2 regions of the Streptomyces sp. 3-6 genome follow, and region 1 is predicted to be linked to the other one. Evidence: riboswitches for the same ligand, from Rfam matches in the RefSeq annotation. Region 1 holds a riboswitch; the other holds the start of a gene.
What was found. A riboswitch is a leader RNA that binds a small molecule or an ion and turns the genes downstream of it on or off. The one in region 1 is predicted to bind cobalamin.

Region 1 (10,023 bases):
CGAACACCAGCGGGATCACCGCGAGCACGACGACGGCGAGCAGCAGCAGCGTGTTGATCCTGGCGTTCCGGCTCATCGGGTCACCGCCCCGGAGGCCGTGCCGGAGGCACCGGGAGCGCCGGAGGCGTCGGACGGGCCGGACGCGTGGGACGCGCGGGACGGGTCCGCGGAGTCCGCCGTCGCGCGTCCGGCCCGCGTCACCAGCACGCCGAGCCGGGTCAGCTCGCCCCGGCTGGAGCGCACCAGCAGGCGCATCACCAGCACGGTGAGCAGTCCCTCGCTGACCGCCAGCGGGATCTGGGTGACGGCGAAGACGGTGCCGAACGTGCCGAGCGCGCCGGCGAAGCCGCCGGCCGGGTCGGGGAAGGCGAGCGCCAGCTGCACGCTGGTCACGCAGTACGTCGACAGGTCGGCGACGAACGCGGCGGCGAACACCGCGCCCATCAGCGGCACGTCCGCGCGGCGCAGCAGCCGGTAGACGCCGTACCCGGCCCACGGTCCGACGACCGCCATCGAGAAGACGTTGGCGCCGAGCGTGGTCAGCCCGCCGTGGGCGAGCAGCAGCGCCTGGAACAGCAGGGTGATGGTGCCCAGGACCGCCATGACCGGCGGCCGGAACAGGATGGCGCCGAGTCCCGTCCCCGTGGGGTGGGAGCAACTGCCGGTCACCGACGGCAGTTTCAACGCGGACAGAACGAACGTGAACGCTCCGGAGGCGCCCAGGAGCAGGGTGCTCTCGGGATGGTTCCTGACCTCACGGACGAGCGACCGGGCTCCGTGGACGACGAACGGCGCCGACACGGCACCCCAGGCGACCGCGTGCGCCGGTGGCAGAAAACCCTCGGCTATGTGCATGGCTCAGCAGACCCTCTCCAGCACCTCGTGGATGGTTGACGCGCCTTGGCCGGTCTCCTGGCTGACGGGTACCACCGCCCGTGCTCCGCCTTCCCGGGTCCGAGGACCCAGTGGCCGCCCGTGAGGGCCGGAGCAGGACTTCCCGATCACAGTGGCGAGGGCCGCACCGGTGTCGCACCGGATTTCCCGTCACCAAGGCGTGGCGACAGTAGTGCCCTTTCCCGTCCGGTGACAAGCGGTCACCGGGAGCGCACGCACGGCGCCCCCACTCCCCGGCCGCTTCGCGCGCCCCGGAGTGAGGGGGCGTGCGGGGACTGGGGGGAGCCGGTACCGGGTAGCCCCTTGCTGCAACTAATATGCAACAACGATTATCGGTCAACTGGAGTGTGAGGTTCGATGACGACCCGACGCGTACGGAGCGCCGCCGTCGCCGCGGTGATGGCGGGCACGGTCGCCGCCTGCTCGGCACCGGGCAACGGCGGTGCGGACGGCGGCGGAGCCGCCGACGCCGTGGTGATCGGGGTCCCCTCCGAGCCGGACACCCTGAACCCGCTCCTCGGCTACGGCAAGGACGGCAACTCCAAGATCTTCGACGGGCTGCTGGCCCGCGACGCGGAGATGAACCTCCAGCCCGCCCTCGCCAAGGACCTCCCCGAGGTCGCCGACGACGGCCGCACCTACACCTTCACCCTCCGCGACGACGTGAAGTTCAGTGACGGCGAGCCGCTGACCAGCGAGGACGTCGTCTACACCTACCGCACGGTGCTCGACGACAAGACCAACAACACCGCCAAGAGCGAACTGGACGCCATCAAGGAGGTCCGGGCCGACGGCGACCACAAGGTCGTCTTCACCCTCGACTACCCCTACGCGGCCTTCGCCTCCCGCACCGTGCTGCCCATCGTCCCCGAGCACGTGGCCGGGAAGCAGGACCCCAACACCGGCTCCTTCAACACCCGGCCGATCGGCACCGGACCGTACGTCCTCACCGACTGGCGCAAGGGCGAGAAGCTCACCTTCAAGGCCAACCCGGACTACTGGGGCGGCGCCCCCGAGGTGACAAAGCTCACCATGGCGATCATCGCCGACGACGACGTCCGCGCCACCCGGCTGCGCTCCGGCGACCTCGACGGCGCGACCCTGCCGCCCAACCTCGCCGCCACCTTCGAGAAGGACGACGACCGCAGGACGTACCGGGCCACCTCCTACGACTTCCGCGCGGTCACCCTCCCCACCGAGCACCCCGTCACCCGCGACACCGCCATCCGCCGGGCCCTGGACCTGTCCGTGGACCGCAAGGCCATGGTCGACAAGATCCTCGACGGCGCCGGCCGGCCCGCCTACGGCCCCCTGCCCGTCGACGACTCCTGGTTCGCCGAGGACGTCGAGCGCCCGCGCGACCTCGCCCGCGCCAAGAAGATCCTCGACGACGCCGGCTGGAAGCCCGGCAAGGACGGCATCCGCGCCAAGGACGGCCGCCGCGCCGCGTTCACCCTCTACTACCCCTCCGGCGACAAGGTCCGCCAGGACCACGCCCTCGCCTACGCCTCCGACGCCAAGCAGGCCGGCATCGACGTCACGGTCGAGAGCGGGACCTGGGAGGTCATCGAGCCCCGCATGAAGCGGGACGCCGTCCTCGCCGGCTTCGGCAGCGTCGGCGACCCCGACTTCGGCCTGTACACCCTGCTGCACTCCTCCCTGGCCGGTGACGGCTTCAACAACATGGCCCGCTACGACGACCCGGCCGTGGACAAGGCGCTCGACGCCGGCCGCCGCACCCGCGTCCGGGCCGAGCGCGAGGCCGCCTACGACGACCTCCAGCGCGCCCTGGTGAAGAACCCCGGCTACACCTTCCTCACCCACATCGACCACCTCTACGTCCTCGACGACGACTGGGACGGCCTGACCACCCAGACCGAACCGCACGAGCACGGCTTCGCCAGCGGCCCCTGGTGGAACGTCGAGGACTGGACGCCCAAGAAGTGAGCACCCTGCCCTGGGCGGCGATGGGACGGCTCGCGGCACGGCGGGCCCTGTTCGCCGTGCCCGTGCTCCTCGTCGTCACCTTCGGCGCGTTCGCCCTCGCCGCCGCCTCCCCCTTCGACCCGGTGAAGGCGTACGCCGGCACCGCCGCCCTCGGCGCCGACCAGGAGACCCTGGACCGGCTGCGCGAGAACCTGGGCGTCGACCGCCCCCTCACCGCCCGCTGGTGGGACTGGCTGACCTCCGCCGTCACCGGAGACCTCGGCCAGTCCACCGTGATGCGCCAGCCGGTCGCCGAGGTCATCGGCGAACGGCTGCTGTGGTCGACGCTGCTGTGCGCCGTCGCCTTCGTGGTCGCCGTCCTGCTCGGCACCCTGCTCGGCGTGCTGGCCGCCCGCCGCCCCGGCTCGCTCGTCGACCGGGCGATCACCTCCGTGTCGTACTCCCTGGAGGCCGCCCCGGTCTTCTGGATCGCCCTGCTCGCCATCTGGCTGTTCGCCCTGAAACTGGACGTCCTGCCGGCCGGCGGCCTCACCGACACCGGCAGCGACCACGTCACCGCCGGACAGCTCGCCACCCACCTCGTGCTGCCCGCCGGCGTCCTCGCCGTCTCCCAGCTGCCCTGGTTCACGCTCTACGTCCGCCAGGGTGTCGGCGACGCCCTCGCCGAGGACCCCGTGCGCGGCGCCCGGGCCCGCGGCCTCGCCGAACGCACCGTCCTGCTCGGCCACGCCCTGCGCTCCGGCCTGCTGTCCGTCCTCACCCTGATCGGCTCCCGCGTCCCCGAACTCATCACCGGCGCCCTGCTGGTGGAGACCGTCTTCAGCTGGCCCGGCATCGCCGCGGCCACCGTCGAGGCCGCCACCGCCGTCGACTTCCCGCTGCTGGCCGCGCTGACCACCCTCGCCACCGCCGCCGTCCTCGCCGGAAACCTGCTCGCCGACCTGCTGTACGGACTCACCGACCCGAGGGTGAAGCTGGATGAGATGTGATCCCCATGGCTGACACCACCCTGGAGAAGACCCCCCTCCCCGGGCCCGGCCCGCGCGAGCGCGGCACCGCCCGCCGCTCCACCCACACCCTCCGGCTGCGCGTCTCCGCCGCGCTGGTCGCCCTGACCGTCCTCGCGGTGCTGCTCGTCCCGCCGCTGGCCCAGCTCGACCAGCAGACCGTCGACCTCTCCGCCAAACTCCTGCCGCCCAGCTGGTCCCACCCCTTCGGCACCGACGACGTCGGCCGCGACCTGCTGCTGCGCTGCGTCTACGGCCTGCGCGTCTCCCTGCTCGTCGGCCTGGTCGCCGCGCTCACCGCCACCGTCATCGGCACCGCCGTCGGCGCCACCGCCGGCGCCCTCGGCGGCTGGGTCGACCGGCTCGTCATGCGCGTCGTCGACGCCATCGCCTCCGTGCCGCACCTGCTGCTCGGCATCTTCATCGTGGCGATGTTCCGGCCCGGTGTCTGGCCCGTGGTGATCTCCGTCGCCCTCACCCACTGGCTGTCCACGGCCCGCATCGTGCGCGCCGAGGTGCTGTCCCTGCGCTCCCGCCCCTACATCGACGCGGCCGTGTCCGGCGGCGCCTCCCGGTGGCGGGTCGCGCTGCGCCACCTGCTGCCCGGCGTCCTGCCCCAGGCCGGCCTCGCCGCCGTGCTGATGGTCCCGCACGCCATGTGGCACGAGAGCGCCCTGTCCTTCCTCGGCCTCGGCCTGCCCCCGCACACCGCCAGCCTCGGCACCCTCATCCAGGGCGCCCGCGGCTCGCTGCTCGCCGGACAGTGGTGGCCCACCCTGTTCCCCGGCCTCTTCCTGATCATCCCCACCCTCGCCATCGCCGGCCTCGCCGGAGTCTGGCGGGAACGGATCAACCCCCGCCGCCGATCGGAGCTCACGCTGTGACCACGTCACCCCCCGTGCTGTCCGTCCGCGGCCTGTCCGTGCGCTTCCTGATGCCCGGCGGGCGCCAGGTCCCCGCCGTCACCGACGCCCACTTCGACGTCGCCCCCGGCGAATGCCTCGCCCTGGTCGGCGAGAGCGGCTGCGGCAAGTCCGTCCTCGCCTCCGCCCTCCTCGGCCTGCTCCCCGCCAACGCCCGGACCGCCGGCCACGCCCACCTCGACGACCTCGACCTGCTCACCGCCGACGAGGCCACCCTGGCCGGCCGCGTCCGCGGCCGCCGCATCGGCCTCGTCCCGCAGAGCCCCGCCGCCCACCTCACCCCCGTCCGCACCATCCGCTCCCAGGTGGAGGAGACGGTCGCCGAACTCAAAGGCGTCCGCGGCCGGGCCGCCCTGCGCACGGCCGCCGAGCAGGCCGCCGCCCGCGCCGCGTTCCCCGCCGACCACCTCGACCGCCACCCGCACGAACTCTCCGGCGGCCTCGCCCAGCGCGCCGCCACCGCCCTCGCACTGATCGGTGACGCGCCCCTGCTGCTCGCCGATGAACCCACCACCGGCCTCGACCGCGACCTGGTCGAGCGCACCGTCGACGAACTGCGCCGCCACGTCGACGCCGCACAGGGCCGCGCCCTGCTGATGATCACCCACGACCTGGCCGCCGCCGCCCGCATCGCCGACCGGGTCGCCGTCATGTACGCGGGACGCATCGTCGAACTCACCCCGGCCGACACGTTCTTCGGCACACCCGGACCCCGCCACCCCTACAGCCGCGGCCTCCTGGACGCCCTCCCCGAGCGCGCCTTCACCCCCATCCCCGGCCTGCCCCCCGAACTCGGCAGCCTCCCCGACGGCTGTGCCTTCGCCCCCCGCTGCGACCGCGCCACCCCGGCCTGCGCCACCGTCCCGGCCCTGACCGCGTCGGTCGCCTGCCACCACCCGGTCCCGGCCCGCACCCCGGAGGACGCCCGTGCTTGAACTGCGCACCGTCACCGCCGGCTACGACCGCCGCGCCCCCGTCGTCCGGGGGGCCTCCCTCACCGTCACCGCGGGCGAGTCCGTCGGCCTGCTCGGCCCCAGCGGCTGCGGCAAGTCCACCCTCGCCCGGGTCGCCGCCCTGCTGCACCGCCCCGACGCCGGGACCGTCCTCCTCGACGGCGCCCCCGTACGGCACTGGCGCCACCGCGCCCCGCGCGCCGCCCGCACCGCCTTCGGCGTCGTCTTCCAGCAGCCCCGGCTCTCCGCCGACCCCCGGCTGCGCCTGACCGACCTGATCGCCGAACCGCTGCGCGCCACCGGCCGCCGCGACGAGATCCCCGACCGGGTCCCCGAACTCGCCGAGACCGTCGGCCTCACCCCCGACCTGCTCACCCGCCGCCCCCACGAGGTCAGCGACGGCCAGCTGCAACGCGCCTGCCTCGCCCGCGCGCTGGTGCTCACCCCGCGCCTGCTCATCTGCGACGAGATGACCGCGATGCTGGACGCCTCCACCACGGCCGCGCTGGTCGCCGTGGTCGAGGACTACCGCGCGGCGACCGGCGCCGCACTGCTCGCCGTCGGCCACGACCAGATCCTGCTCGACCGCTGGTGCGACCGCACGGTGCACTGGGACACCGTGACCGCCCCCTCGGCGGCGGGGGCCGGGGCGCTCCTCACGAAGTAGCGGCGCCGGGCGGTCCGCACGCAGGAGCGGCGCCGGGGCGGTCCGGCTCCCGTCACCGGGGAGGCGGGGAGTGCCTGGTGGGACGACCGGGGGGGCGAGGCGTGCCCGGTCGGGGGCGCCCCGGAGGCGGCGGCACCCGGGGCAGTCCTCCCGAGGCAGTCCCGCCCGCACGGGGCCCGTGCGTGCGGGCCGTCCGGCGGGGCGGGGAGCGGGGCGCCGCTCCGGGGCCCGTCCCGCTCCCCGCCGCCGGGCTCACAGCGTGCTCACAGCGTCACGTCGGCCCACTGCGCCAGCAGGTCGTCGTCGCTCACCGGCTCGCCGGGCTCGCTGCCGCCGTCCAGCAGCTGCTCGGTCCAGATGACCTTCCCGCCCGGTGTGTACCGGGTGCCCCAGCGCTCCGCGTACCGGGCGACCAGGAACAGGCCGCGTCCGCCCTCGTCCGTGGCCGACGCGTACCGCAGGTGGGGCGAGGTGCTGCTGCCGTCGGACACTTCGCAGATCAGGTGGCGGTCCCGCAGCAGCCGGACGTGGATCGGCGAGGTGCCGTAGCGGATCGCGTTGGTGACCAGTTCGCTGAGGATCAGCTCGGTGGCGAACCCCACCCCCTCCAGCCCCCACGCCTCCAGCTGCCCGGCGACCTCCGCGCGGACCCGGGACACCGCCGACGGCTCCCGGGGCACGTCCCAGTCGGCCACCCGGTCCGCGTCCAGCACCCGGGTCCGGGCGACCAGCAGCGCCACGTCGTCGGTGGCCCGGTCCGGCGGCAGCGCCTCCAGCACGGCCCGGCAGGTCTCCTCCGGCGCCCGCCCGGGCCGGGACAGCGCACCCTGCAGGAGCGCCAGGCCCACGTCGATGTCCCGGCCCCGCTTCTCGACCAGCCCGTCGGTGTACAGCACCAGCTGACTGGCCTCGGGCACGCGGATCTCGACCGACTCGAAGGGCAGCCCGCCCAGGCCCAGCGGGGGACCGGCGGGCAGGTCGACGAAGGTGACGGTGCCGTCCGGACGGACGAGGGCGGGCGGCGGGTGGCCGGCCCGCGCCAGGGTGCAGGCGCCCGAGGCCGGGTCGTAGACCACGTACAGGCAGGTCGCCCCGAGCAGCGTCTCGTCGTCCCGTCCCGCCTGCTCCCGGTCCATCCGCGCCACCAGGTCGTCCAGCCGGGCCAGCAGCTCGTCCGGCGCCAGATCCAGCGTCGCGAAGTTGTGCACCGCCGTGCGCAGCCGGCCCATGGTGGCCGCCGCGTGCAGCCCGTGCCCCACCACGTCACCGACCACCAGCGCCACCCGGGCACCGGACAGCTCGATCACGTCGAACCAGTCACCGCCCACCCCGGCCTGCGCGGGCAGGTAGCGGTGCGCCACGTCCAGCGCGCTCAGCTCGGGCAGGTCCCGGGGCAGCAGGCTCTGCTGGAGCGTGACCGCCATCGCGTGCTCGCGGGTGTAGCGGCGGGCGTTGTCGAGCGCCACCGACGCCCAGGCGGCCAGCTCCTCCGCGAACGCCGTGTCGCCCTCGTCGAACGGCTCCTCCCACCGCGACCGCCAGAAGTCCACCACCCCCAGCAGCCCGCCGCGGGCCCGCAGCGGCACCGTGATCAGCGACCCCCCTCCGTTCGCCAGGACGTTCGCCGCCTCCTCCGGGGCCCGCTCCTGCCAGTCCTCGGCGGCGGCGAGATCCTTCTCCAGCACGGCCCGGCCGCTCTCCACGCTCCGCGCCTGCGGCGTACCGGGCGGGAAGCGGACCTGCCCGCCCACCGGCACCAGCGGCCGGTCGGGCGCGACCCCGCTCACGGCCATCCGCCGCAGGCCCAGGGACGTTCCAGACGGCTCCTCGCCGCGCAGCACCGCCTCGCTCAGCTCGACCGTGACCACGAACGCGAACCGCGGCACCGCCACGTCGGCGAGCTCCTGCGCGGTGTTGCGCAGATCCAGGGTGGAGCCGATGCGCGCCCCCGCGTCGTAGAGCAGCGTCAGCCGCTCGCGCGCCACCTCCGCCCGGCCCGACAGGGTCCGCAGCTCCGTGGTGTCGCGGAGCGTCACCACGCTCCCGGCGCGCCCGCTGTCCGGCGTGGGCGTGGTACGGCGCTTGTTGACCGCCAGCAGACGCCCGCCCGCCTGGTGCACCTCGTCGGTGGCCGTGCGGTCCGAGGTCAGCATCTCCAGCAGCCCCGGCTCCAGGCCCAGCTCGCCGATCTCCCGCCGCTCCGCGTCCGGCGGCAGGTCCAGCAGCCGCCGCGCCTCGTCGTTGGCCAGCACCAGCGCCCCGTCACCGTCCGTGATCAGCACGCCCTCCCGCACCGCGTGCAGCACCGCGTCGTGGTGGTCGTACATCCGGGTCATCTCCACCGGACCCAGTCCGTGGGTCTGGCGCAGCAGCCGCCGGCTGACCAGGGCGGTGCCGGCCGCGCTCAGGGCGAGTGCCCCGACGGCCGCCCCCACCAGCACCGGCAGCTGCGCCGTCGTCATGCTCGTCACCTTGTCCACGGTGATCGAGACCGCGACGGTGCCGGCCACCGTGCCGTCGCGGTCGGTGACGGGCACGTAGGAGGCCACGGCGTCGCCCTGGGTGGTGTGGAAGTTCTCCGTGCGGGCCTCGCTCGGCAGGTGGAGCGCGTTCGGGTCGAACTCGCCGATCTCCGCCGGGTCCGGGTGGGTGTAGCGCACCCCCGTCGGCGAGAGCACCACGATCAGGTCGACACCGCTCTCGGTGCGGACCCGCTCGACGTAGGGCTGGAGCTCGGCCGTCGGATCGGGTGCCCGCAGGTCCTCCGCCATTTCCGGGGCGTACGCGAGCGTCTTCGCGATGTCCATGGAACGGGCCCGCGCGTCCTGCGTGCTGTCCCGCTGCGCCTGGAGGAGGAGGGCGGCCAGGGCAGCGGCGATGACCAGGGCGACGACCAGCACCTGGAGCAGGAAGACCTGGCCGGCCACACTGCGCACCCGGAACAGCGAACGCAATCGGCCGGTGGGCGGTTCCCGGGATCCCCGCCGGGCGCCGTCCCCCGCTCGTGACCCGGTCCGCCGTCGGCCGGGTGCCGCCGCCCTCACCCCCCGGGCGCCGAAGAGACGGGGCGACGCGACCGGAGGGCGCCGGGAATCACCGCTCACTGTCCCGATTCCCTCCTTCTGAGCCTCCTGACCTGCCGGAAGCGCCGAAAAGTCGTTCGCCATGCTCACGAAGGTGTCAACGGTACTCTTTTCGGGCGATGACGTCGTGTCGCGGCCGGACATGCGTGGCGCTGGGCGGCCCGGGTGCATGGGGGCGTACGGGGGGCCGAGGGCCGGGTCCACGGGGCGCGGTCCCGGGTCGGCGTGGCGCCGGGTGCCCCTCGGGCGGCGGGGCACACGTGGCACCGGGCCGGAGGAGCAACGGGGCACGCGTGCGTCGAGGCCCGGGACCGGCGAGCCCGCCTCACTCCCTCCGCGCCCGGCCCCCCGCCCCGCTCGCCGCCACCCTCCCCAGGCAGTCCACCGCCCGCGCCACGTGGGGCTCGACCCGGTCCCGGCGGACCGCCACCAGCTCGACCGGCGGCACGCCCTGCAACGGCAGCCAGACCACCCCTTCCAGGGCCAGCGCCCGGGCCGGCTCGGGCAGCACCGCCAGCCCGAGACCGGCCGCCACGAACGTGAGCAGGG
Region 2 (10,023 bases), on a different contig from region 1:
CGAGGTGACCGGGCAGGACGAGTACGGCAACCCGATCAAGGTGCGGGGCACGGGCTACTTCGCGCGCTGCCTGCAGCACGAGACCGACCACCTGTACGGCTACCTCTACATCGACCGGCTGTCCAAGCGGGAACGCAAGGACGCGCTGCGGCAGATGGCCGAGAACGAGCCCCGTTACCCCGTGGTCGCCCACGACTGACCCGCGCGGGCCCGCCCGGTCCGCGACCCCTCCCGTCCCACGCGCACGGCGCCCGGCCCCGGTTCACTCCGGGACCGGGCGCCGTTCGCGTTCCCCGTGTCCGGCCGATCCCCAGCGGTCCCTCCTGAACCAGATCAAGACACGCAAGAGGAGGTTCTCGGCACCCTGGGGTGGTGAATGAGGCACATCCGTTCCCAGAACGGTCAGTTGTGGTGCTGAATAGAGGAACGGGGATATGCACCGGCGCACACCCGGCGGAAGCCGGGCGTACGCAACCGGCGGCTGAGAGGGGATTGTTCGTGCATGCTTTGTCACACGGCACCACATCGACACCGACAACCGTAGCGGTTCCACCGGCGCTCTCCCTCCCGGTGATCGAGGCGTCGTTTCCACGGCAACTCCACCCGTATTGGCCGAAGCTCCAGGAGAACACCCGTGCGTGGCTGCTCGAAAAACGGCTCATGCCCCCGGACAAGGTGGCGGAATATGCCGACGGCCTGTGCTACACGGACCTCATGGCCGGCTACTACCTCGGCGCCCCCGACGAGGTCATGCAGGCGATAGCGGACTACAGCGCGTGGTTCTTCGTCTGGGACGACCGGCACGACCGCGACATCGTGCACGACCGCCCCGACGCCTGGCGCCGGCTCAAGGAGCGGCTGCACACCGCCCTCGACCGCCCCGGGGACCACCTGGGGCACCCCGATCCCCTGGTGGCGGGGCTCGCGGACAGCGTGGGGAGGCTGTTCTCCTTCCTGCCCGCGTCCTGGAACGCCCGGTTCACCCGGCACTTCCACACCGTCATCGAGGCGTACGACCGCGAATTCGAGAACCGGAGAAAAGGCGTCGTCCCGGGCGTCGAGGAGTACCTGGAACTGCGCCGCCTCACCTTCGCGCACTGGATCTGGACCGATCTGCTGGAACCCAGTGCCGGCCTCGAACTCCCGGATTCCGTCCGGAAGAACCCGGCCTACCGGAAGGCGGCGCTGCTCAGTCAGGAATTCGCCGCCTGGTACAACGACCTCTGCTCCCTCCCCAAGGAACTGGCGGGGAGCGAGGTGCACAATCTCGGAATCAGTCTCGTCACACACCGGGGAATGTCCCTCGAAGAGGCGATAGCCGATCTCAGGCACCGCATCCTGGAATGCATCGAAGAATTTCTGCGGGCGGAGGAAGCAGCATTACGGTTCGCCGACGGTCTCGATGACGGAACCGTGGGCGGAAAGGAGTTGAGCGCCGCCGTGCGCGCCTGTCTGGGAAACATGCGGAACTGGTTCAGTTCCGTCTACTGGTTCCACCACGAGTCCGGCCGGTACCGGGTCGACAGCTGGGACGACCGGTCGACGCCCCCGTACGTCAACAACGAAGCGGCAGGTGAGAAATGACCGTCGAGTCGGTGAAACCCGAAACAACGACCCCGGCCGGTCTGCGGGTGCCCCCCGTGGCGGGCGGCGGCATCCCGGGACTCGGCCACGGCTGGAAAATGGTCCGGGATCCGCTGGCCTTCATGGCCCAACTCCGCGACCACGGTGACGTCGTGCGCCTCAAGCTGGGGCCCAAGACCGTCTACGCCGTGACCACGCCCGCGCTCACCGGAGCGCTCGCCCTCAGTCCCGACTACATCATCTCCGGGCCGCTCTGGGAGTCCCTGGAGGGCCTGCTCGGCAAGGAGGGCGTGGCCACCGCCAACGGCCCGCTCCACCGCCGCCAGCGGCGCACCATCCAGTCCGCCTTCAAGCTGGACGCCATCCCCGCCTACGGGCCGATCATGGAGGAGGAGGCGCACGCCCTGGCCGAGCGGTGGGCGTCGGGCGCCACGATCGACGCCACCTCCGAGTCCTTCCGCGTCGCCGTGCGCGTCGCGGCCCGCTGCCTGCTGCGCGGCCGGTTCATGGACGAGCGGGCGGAACGGCTGTGCACCGCCCTGGCGACCGTCTTCCGCGGCATGTACCGGCGGATGGTCGTGCCGCTCGGCCTGCTCTACCGGCTGCCGCTGCCGGCCAACCGCGAATTCAACCGGGCCCTGGCCGATCTGCATCTCCTGGTCGACGAGATCGTCGCCGAACGCCGTGCATCCGGTCAAAAGCCGGACGATTTGCTGACGGCATTGCTGGAGGCGAAGGACGACAATGGCGACCCCATCGGGGAACAGGAGATCCACGACCAGGTCGTCGCGATACTCACCCCCGGCAGTGAAACGATCGCCTCGACGATCATGTGGCTGCTGGAGTTGCTCGCCGACCACCCGGAGCACGGGGACAAGGTGCGCGACGAAGTGCTCTCCGTCACCGGAGGGCGACCGGTCGCATTCGGGGACGTGCGCGGGCTCACGTACACGGCCAATGTCGTCGTCGAGGCGATGCGTTTGCGCCCGGCCGTCTGGATTCTGACCCGGCGCGCGGTCACCGACACCGAACTCGGTGGCTATCACATTCCGGCCGGGGCCGACATCATCTACAGTCCGTACGCGATCCAACGCGATCCGAAATCGTACGAGCGCCACCTGGAGTTCGACCCCGACCGCTGGCTCCCCGAACGTTCGAAGGACGTTCCGAAATACGCCATGCGGCCCTTCAGCGTGGGCAACCGCAAATGCCCGAGCGACCACTTCTCCATGGCCATGCTGACGCTGATCACGGCGGCGGTGGCCACCCGGTTCCGCTTCGAGCAGACGGCGGCGTCCGACCCGGCCACCCGGGTCGGCATCACGCTGCGCCCGAACCGCCTGCTGCTGCGGCCCGTCGAGCGCTGAGGCACCGTCCGGCGGGCGTTCAGGCGGCCTCGGGGCCGCGGAACGTCCGCCGGTAGGCGTGCGGGGTGGTGCCCACGGCCCGCACGAAGTGGTGGCGCAGCGCGGCGGCGGTGCCGAAACCGGTGCGTCCGGCGATCGCGTCCACCGTCTCGTCGGTCCCCTCCAGCAGGCGCTGGGCCAGCAGCACCCGCTGGCCCAGGACCCAGCGGTAGGGCGTGGTGCCGGTCTCCTGCTGGAACCGGCGGGCGAAGGTCCGCGGCGACATCAGCGCGCGGGCCGCGAGCTGTTCGACGGTGACCTCCTCGTCGAGGTGCTCCTGCAGCCACACCAGCACGTCCGAGACGGTGTCCCCGCCCGCGGGCGGCACCGGGCGCTCGATGTACTGGGCCTGGCCGCCGTCGCGGTGCGGCGGCACCACCATGCGCCGGGCGATCCGGTTGGCGACCTCCGAGCCGTGCTCCTTGCGCACCAGGTGCAGGCAGGCGTCGATGCCGGCGGCCGTCCCGGCGGAGGTGATCACCGGGCCCTCGTCGACGTAGAGCACGTCCGGCTCCACCGTCAGGTGCGGGTACTGCCGCTTCAGCTCGTCGGCGTGGCGCCAGTGCACCGTGGCGCGGCGCCCGTCGAGCAGTCCGGCCGCGGCGAGGACGAAGACCCCCGAGCAGACGCTGGCCACCCGGGCGCCGCGTTCCACCCCGCGGCGCAGCGCGTCCAGCAGCTCGGGAGGGAAGGACCGGGCGTCGAAACCGCGTCCCGCGGGGACCGCGATGAGGTCGGCGCTCTCCAGGCGTTCCAGGCCGTGGTCGACCCGGATCGCGAAGCCCGCCTCGGTGCGCAGCACCGGGCCTTCGGCGGAGGCGACCGCGAAGTCGTAGGCGGGCAGGCCCTCGTCGGTGCGGTCGGTGCCGAAGACCTCGCAGACCACGCCGAGTTCGAAGGGGTTCACGCCGTCGAGGAGGACGACGGCCACATTCCGGAGCATGGCACCAGTCTGCCGCGCGAGTGGCAGTAAATCGAGGGTGCGCGGCAGCCCTGCCACTGTTGGTAAGGACCGTAACCGGCGAGACTGATGTCTATGGATACGACACAGACGCAAGCACTGATCGGAATGCTCTTCGTCCTCGGACTGTTCGCGCTGATGATCCTGCCCGCCGTGTTCGGCATCGTGCGCGACCGGCGGATCGACCGCCAGATCCGGCAGGCCGAGACCGCACCCCTGCCCCGCCGCGCCCCCGCCCTGCGGTCCGTGCCGGCGGACCGGTCCGCCCCGGCGCGGAGCACCGCCCCGCACCACACCACGCGAGCGGCGTGACCCGGGGCGGCACCCCGCCGGAGCGGGGCCGCACGGCCCGCCGGGTACGGCCCGGCGGGCCCCGGGAACCTGTCGTCCCGTCCGGGCCGGACTCAACTGGCCGGGCCGTCCGGGCCGTCCGGTCCGACGGGGACCGGACGACAGGACACCGGTGCCGGTCGGGGGACTAGAAGTCCTCGTCCAGGTCGACCGTGCCCTCCACCGCCACCTGGTAGGCGGACGGCCGCCGCTCGAAGAAGTTGGTCAGCTCCTGGACGCCCTGGAGCTCCATGAACGAGAACGGGTTCTCCGAGCCGTACATCGGCGCGAAGCCCAGCCGGGTCAGCCGCTGGTCCGCGACGCACTCCAGGTACTGGCGCATCGACTCGGTGTTCATGCCGGGCAGTCCGTCCCCGCACAGGTCCCGCGCGAACTGCAGCTCCGCCTCCACCGCCTCGCGGAGCATGTCGGTGACCTGCTGCCCCAGCTCCTCGTCGAACAGGCCGGGCTCCTCCTTGCGGACGGTGTCCACCACGTCGAAGGCGAACGACATGTGCATCGTCTCGTCGCGGAACACCCAGTTCGTCCCGGTCGCCAGCCCGTGCAGCAGGCCGCGGCTGCGGAACCAGTACACGTAGGCGAAGGCCCCGTAGAAGAACAGGCCCTCGATGCAGGCCGCGAAGCAGATCAGGTTCAGCAGGAACCGCCGGCGGTCCGCCCGGGTCTCCAGCCGCTCCAGCTTCTCCACCGAGTCCATCCACGTGAAGCAGAACTCGGCCTTCTCCCGGATGGACGGGATGTTCTCCACCGCGGCGAAGGCCGCCGCCCGGTCGTCCGGGTCGGGCAGGTAGGTGTCCAGCAGGGTCAGGTAGAACTGGACGTGCACCGCCTCCTCGAACAGCTGCCGGGACAGGTACAGCCGGGCCTCGGGGGAGTTGATGTGCTTGTACAGCGTCAGCACCAGGTTGTTCGCGACGATCGAGTCACCGGTGGCGAAGAAGGCCACCAGCCGCCCGATGAGGTGCTGCTCGGACGGGCTGAGCTTCGCCAGGTCGGCCACGTCGGAGTGCAGGTCGACCTCCTCCACATGCCAGGTGTTCTTGATGGCGTCCCGGTAGCGCTCGTAGAAGTCGGGGTAGCGCATGGGACGCAGCGTCAGTTCGAAGCCCGGGTCGAGCAGGTTCTGGGTACGGGTGGTGCTGGACATCACTGGCAGGCCTCGCAGGACTCGGGGTTTTCCAGGGAGCAGGCGACGGCGTCGTCGGGGGCCGCCTGCGGGACGGGCACGGCCGCCGGGGTCTGGGCCCGGGCGGCGCGGGCGATGCGGGTCGCCGGACGCGACCGCAGGTAGTACGTGGTCTTCAACCCCTGCTTCCAGGCGTACGCGTACATCGAGGACAGCTTCCCGATGGTCGGCGTCTCCAGGAACAGGTTCAGCGACTGTGCCTGGTCCAGGAACGGGGTGCGGGCGGCGGCCATGTCGATCAGCGCGCGCTGCGGGATCTCCCACGCCGTGCGGTAGAGCCGGCGCACCTCCTCCGGGATCCAGGCGAAGCCCTGCACCGACCCGCCCGCCTCGCGCAGCGCCTCACGCGTGCGCGCGTCCCACACGCCGAGCCGCTTGAGGTCGTCCACCAGGTAGGAGTTGACCTGGAGGAACTCGCCCGACAGCGTCTCGCGCTTGAACAGGTTGGACACCTGCGGCTCGATGCACTCGTAGACGCCCGCGATCGAGGCGATGGTGGCGGTGGGCGCGATGGCCAGCAGCAGCGCGTTGCGCATGCCGGTCCGCGCGATCCGCTGGCGCAGCGCCGCCCACCGCTCGGGCCAGGCCAGGTCGGTCGCGTAGTGGTCGGGGTGCAGCACGCCCCGGGCGGTCCGGGTGTGCTCCCAGGCCGGCAGCGGGCTGTTGCGCTCCGCGAGGTCCGCGGAGGTCTCGTAGGCGGCCAGCATGATCCGCTCGGCGATCCGGGTGGACAGCGCCCGCGCCTCGGGGGAGTCGAAGGGCAGCCGGAGCCGGAAGAACACGTCCTGCAGGCCCATGGCCCCCAGCCCCACCGGGCGCCAGCGGGCGTTGGAGCGCTCCGCCTGCTCGGTCGGGTAGAAGTTGATGTCCACCACCCGGTCCAGGAAGGTGACGGCCGTGCGCACGGTCGCGTCCAGCCGCTCCCAGTCGAGGTCACCGGCCTCCGGGTCGACGAACGCGCCCAGGTTGACCGACCCCAGGTTGCAGACCGCCGTCTCCCCGTCGTCGGTGACCTCCAGGATCTCCGTGCACAGGTTGGAGGAGTGGATGACGTGCCCGGGCGTGGCCGTCTGGTTGGCGGTGCGGTTGGCGGCGTCCTTGAAGGTCATCCAGCCGTTGCCGGTCTGCGCCAGGGTGCGCATCATCCGGCCGTACAGCTCCCGGGCGGGCAGGGTCCGGCGGGCCAGTCCCTTTGCCTCGGCGGCGCGGTAGGCGGCGTCGAACTCCTCGCCCCACAGGTCCACCAGCTCCGGCACGTCCACCGGGGAGAACAGCGACCACGGGGCGTCGGCGTCCACCCGGCGCATGAACTCGTCCGGCACCCAGTGCGCCAGGTTCAGGTTGTGCGTCCGGCGGGCGTCCTCCCCGGTGTTGTCGCGCAGCTCCAGGAACTCCTCGATGTCGGCGTGCCAGGTCTCCAGGTAGACCGCCGCCGCGCCCTTGCGCCGCCCGCCCTGGTTCACCGCGGCGACCGAGGCGTCCAGCGTCTTCAGGAACGGCACGATGCCGTTGGAGTGCCCGTTGGTGCCGCGGATCAGCGAACCCCGGGCGCGGATGCGGGAGTAGGCCAGGCCGATCCCGCCCGCATGCTTGGACAGGCGGGCCACCTGGTGGTAGCGGTCGTAGATCGAGTCCAGCTCGTCCCGGGGGGAGTCCAGCAGGTAGCAGGACGACATCTGCGGGTGCCGCGTACCGGAGTTGAACAGGGTGGGGGAGGAGGGCAGGTAGTCCAGGCGGCTCATCAGCCCGTACAGCGCGGCCACCTCGTCCACCGAGCGGTCGCCGTCGTCCTCGGCCAGTCCGGAGGCGACGCGCAGCAGGAAGTGCTGCGGGGTCTCCACGACCCGGCGGGTGATCGGGTGCCGGAGCAGGTAGCGGCTGTGCAGGGTGCGCAGCCCGAAGTAGCCGAAGCGGTCGTCCGCGCCGGTGTCGATCAGCGCGTCCAGCCGCTCCGCGTGCCGCCGGACGAAGTCGGCCGTCCGGTCGGCGACGAGCCCCTCGCGGTGCCCGGTCGCCACGGAGGAGGAGAACGAGGTGACGCCCTGCGAGGCGGCCTCCTCGCGGATGGCGAGCGTCAGCAGCCGGGCGGCGAGGCGGGAGTAGGCCGGATCCTCGGAGATGAGCCCGGCGGCGGCCTCGGTGGCCAGCTCCCGCAGCTCCGCCTCGTCCGCCCGGGCGGACCGGCCGCGCAGGGCGGCGGCGGCCACCCGGCCGGGGTCGGCGTCGGGGAGGTCGGCGGTCAGACCGGTCAGGGTGCGCAGCAGCGCGGCACCCGGGCCGTCGCCCTCCGGGGGTACGTCGCTGGCTGAGACCGGATCCGCTGGCGCGATGGTCACGTGGGGGCTCTCCCTCGCTCGGCACGGGGCCTCGTCGAGGGCAGGGGGCAGCACGGGACGCGCACGGCGTCGTGCGTCCACCGGCCCATTCCGCGAGGCCCGGACGTCGGAGCACCCGGGCCGGACGGCCGGGCGCACTGTCGGCAGGTCCTCGGACTGAAGCCCGTGCGGGGACGCGTGGGGACGCGAACACGCACAAGTACACCGTTGCGGGACAGTTCCGGATTCGCACCGGATTCCCCTGCGGCGACAGCGAGCACGAGCATACATCTTGTGCCGGGCGTTGCCGACAGCCCCATATCTTGTGGCGCGCCCGGCGTCAGCGCGTCCGTGTCACAGCGTCAGCTCGTAGGACAGCAGCTGGATGTCGTCCACGTGCGGGAGCGGGTTCCAGTCCCGGTGCGGGGCGCGGACGAAGCCCAGTCGCTCGTAGATCCGGTGCGCCGCGTGCATACTGCGCTGGGTCGACAGCACGACCCGCACGCAGCCCTCCAGGGCCCGCGCCCGGTCCACGCACGCCCGCACCAGGGCCTCGCCGGTGCCCCGCCCCCGGGCGGTCCGGTCGACCGCCAGCATCCTGATCTCCGCCTCGCCGGACCCGGCCAGGTCCGCCATCGGCCCGCCGCGCGGCACGAACGTCACCCCGCCCAGCACCCGCCCGCCGGGCGGTGGGCCGCCCTCCACGGCGACCAGCACCTCGGCGGCGGCGGCCCGCTTCGCGACATTGCTCAGCTCGCCCAGATACGCGTCGCTCTCCCCGAAGTCGAGGAGCCCGTCGTCGAGATAGGCGCGGGCGGTGATCGCGCCGAGCGTCGGGTACTCGGCGGGCAGGGCGTGACGGATGGTGATGTCCATGGGTCGAGTCTGCCCCGGCAGGGGACGGCGGGCCGCAGGTTCTCCACCGTCGGCCCGCCGTCCCGTCCCCGGGGGCGTCAGTGCGCGCTGCCCGCCGTCGCCGGCGGGAGCTCCACGGCGACGCCCGGGTCGCCCGCGTCCGCCGTGTAGTCCTGCGGCCGCGTCTCGTCGATGCCCTCGGGCGCCTTGAGGGCCCGCAGCACGAACGTCAGCACCACGGTCACCACCACGTTGATCACGAACGCGGTGAGGCCGATGTAGCCGATCTCGCCGATGCCCGGGATCTCCTTCGCCGAACCCCCGAAGTGCTTCTGCGTCGGCGACGCCACCCCGTACGCGGCGACCGTGCCGTAGACCATGCCGACCGCCCAGCCGCCGAGCAGCGCCCAGCGGTGGAACCACCGGGTGAACAGACCGCCCACCAGTGCCGGGAAGGTCTGCAGGATCCAGATTCCGCCGAGCAGCTGGAAGTTGATCGCCACCGTCTTGTCCATGGTCAGCACGAAGGCCAGCGCGCCCACCTTCACCAGCAGCGACACGATCTTGGAGACCTTGGTCTCCTGGGCGGGGGTCGCGTCCGGCCGGATGAAGTCCTTGTAGATGTTGCGGGTGAACAGGTTCGCCGCCGCGATCGACATGATCGCCGCCGGCACCAGCGCCCCGATGCCGATCGCCGCGAAGGCCACCCCCGCGAACCAGTCAGGGAACATGTCCTCGAACAGCTGCGGGATCGCCAGCTGGCCGTTCTGCACCGAGACCCCGGCCGCGATCGCCATGAAGCCCAGCAGCGCGAGCAGGCCCAGCATGAGCGAGTACAGCGGCAGGATCGTGGTGTTGCGGCGGATCACCTCCCGGCTGCGCGAGGACAGCGTCGCGGTGATCGAGTGCGGGTACATGAACAGCGCGAGCGCCGACCCCAGCGCCAGCGTCGCGTACGTCCACTGACCCGCGTCCCCGGGCACCAGCGCCCCGCGCGGGGCCCCCGTCGCGGGGTTGGTCTCGTCGAAGGCCGCGCCCGCCTCGGCGAAGATCTCGTCGAAGCCGCCCAGCTTGATCGGGATGTAGATGATCGCCACCGCGATGACGAGGTAGATCAGCGTGTCCTTCACGAACGCGATCAGCGCCGGCGCCCGCAGGCCCGACGAGTAGGTGTAGGCCGCCAGGACGCCGAACGCGATCAGCAGCGGCAGGTCCTTGACGAACCAGTTGGTGTGCTCGCCGCCGCCGATGCCCATCACGTCCAGCACGGCCTGGATGCCGACCAGCTGGAGCGCGATGTACGGCATGGTCGCCAGGATGCCGGTCAGGGCGACCGCCAGCGACAGCCCCTTGGAGCCGAACCGG

Region 2: linked by a shared signal. The riboswitch ahead of AC02VZ_RS11935 (ribonucleoside-diphosphate reductase subunit alpha) and the one ahead of AC02VZ_RS04565 (energy-coupling factor ABC transporter permease) in region 1 are both predicted to bind cobalamin.

What each region holds. Positions count from the first base shown of each region.
Region 1 is NZ_JBWHZP010000002.1:71,344-81,366, forward strand. Features, by position in the region: gene AC02VZ_RS04560 (energy-coupling factor ABC transporter substrate-binding protein) at 1-76, opposite strand, end outside; gene AC02VZ_RS04565 (energy-coupling factor ABC transporter permease) at 73-855, opposite strand; cobalamin riboswitch at 886-1,067, opposite strand; gene AC02VZ_RS04570 (ABC transporter substrate-binding protein) at 1,252-2,841, shown strand; gene AC02VZ_RS04575 (ABC transporter permease) at 2,862-3,830, shown strand; gene AC02VZ_RS04580 (ABC transporter permease) at 3,836-4,732, shown strand; gene AC02VZ_RS04585 (ABC transporter ATP-binding protein) at 4,729-5,706, shown strand; gene AC02VZ_RS04590 (ABC transporter ATP-binding protein) at 5,699-6,391, shown strand; gene AC02VZ_RS04595 (SpoIIE family protein phosphatase) at 6,655-9,327, opposite strand; gene AC02VZ_RS04600 (LysR substrate-binding domain-containing protein) at 9,800-10,023, opposite strand, start outside.
Region 2 is NZ_JBWHZP010000007.1:76,231-86,253, reverse strand. Features, by position in the region: gene def (peptide deformylase) at 1-199, shown strand, start outside; gene cyc1 (epi-isozizaene synthase) at 499-1,584, shown strand; gene AC02VZ_RS11955 (bifunctional albaflavenone monooxygenase/terpene synthase) at 1,581-2,951, shown strand; gene AC02VZ_RS11950 (helix-turn-helix domain-containing protein) at 2,971-3,933, opposite strand; gene AC02VZ_RS11945 (hypothetical protein) at 4,027-4,263, shown strand; gene AC02VZ_RS11940 (ribonucleotide-diphosphate reductase subunit beta) at 4,430-5,449, opposite strand; gene AC02VZ_RS11935 (ribonucleoside-diphosphate reductase subunit alpha) at 5,449-7,824, opposite strand; cobalamin riboswitch at 7,950-8,090, opposite strand; gene AC02VZ_RS11930 (GNAT family N-acetyltransferase) at 8,158-8,679, opposite strand; gene mctP (monocarboxylate uptake permease MctP) at 8,757-10,023, opposite strand, start outside.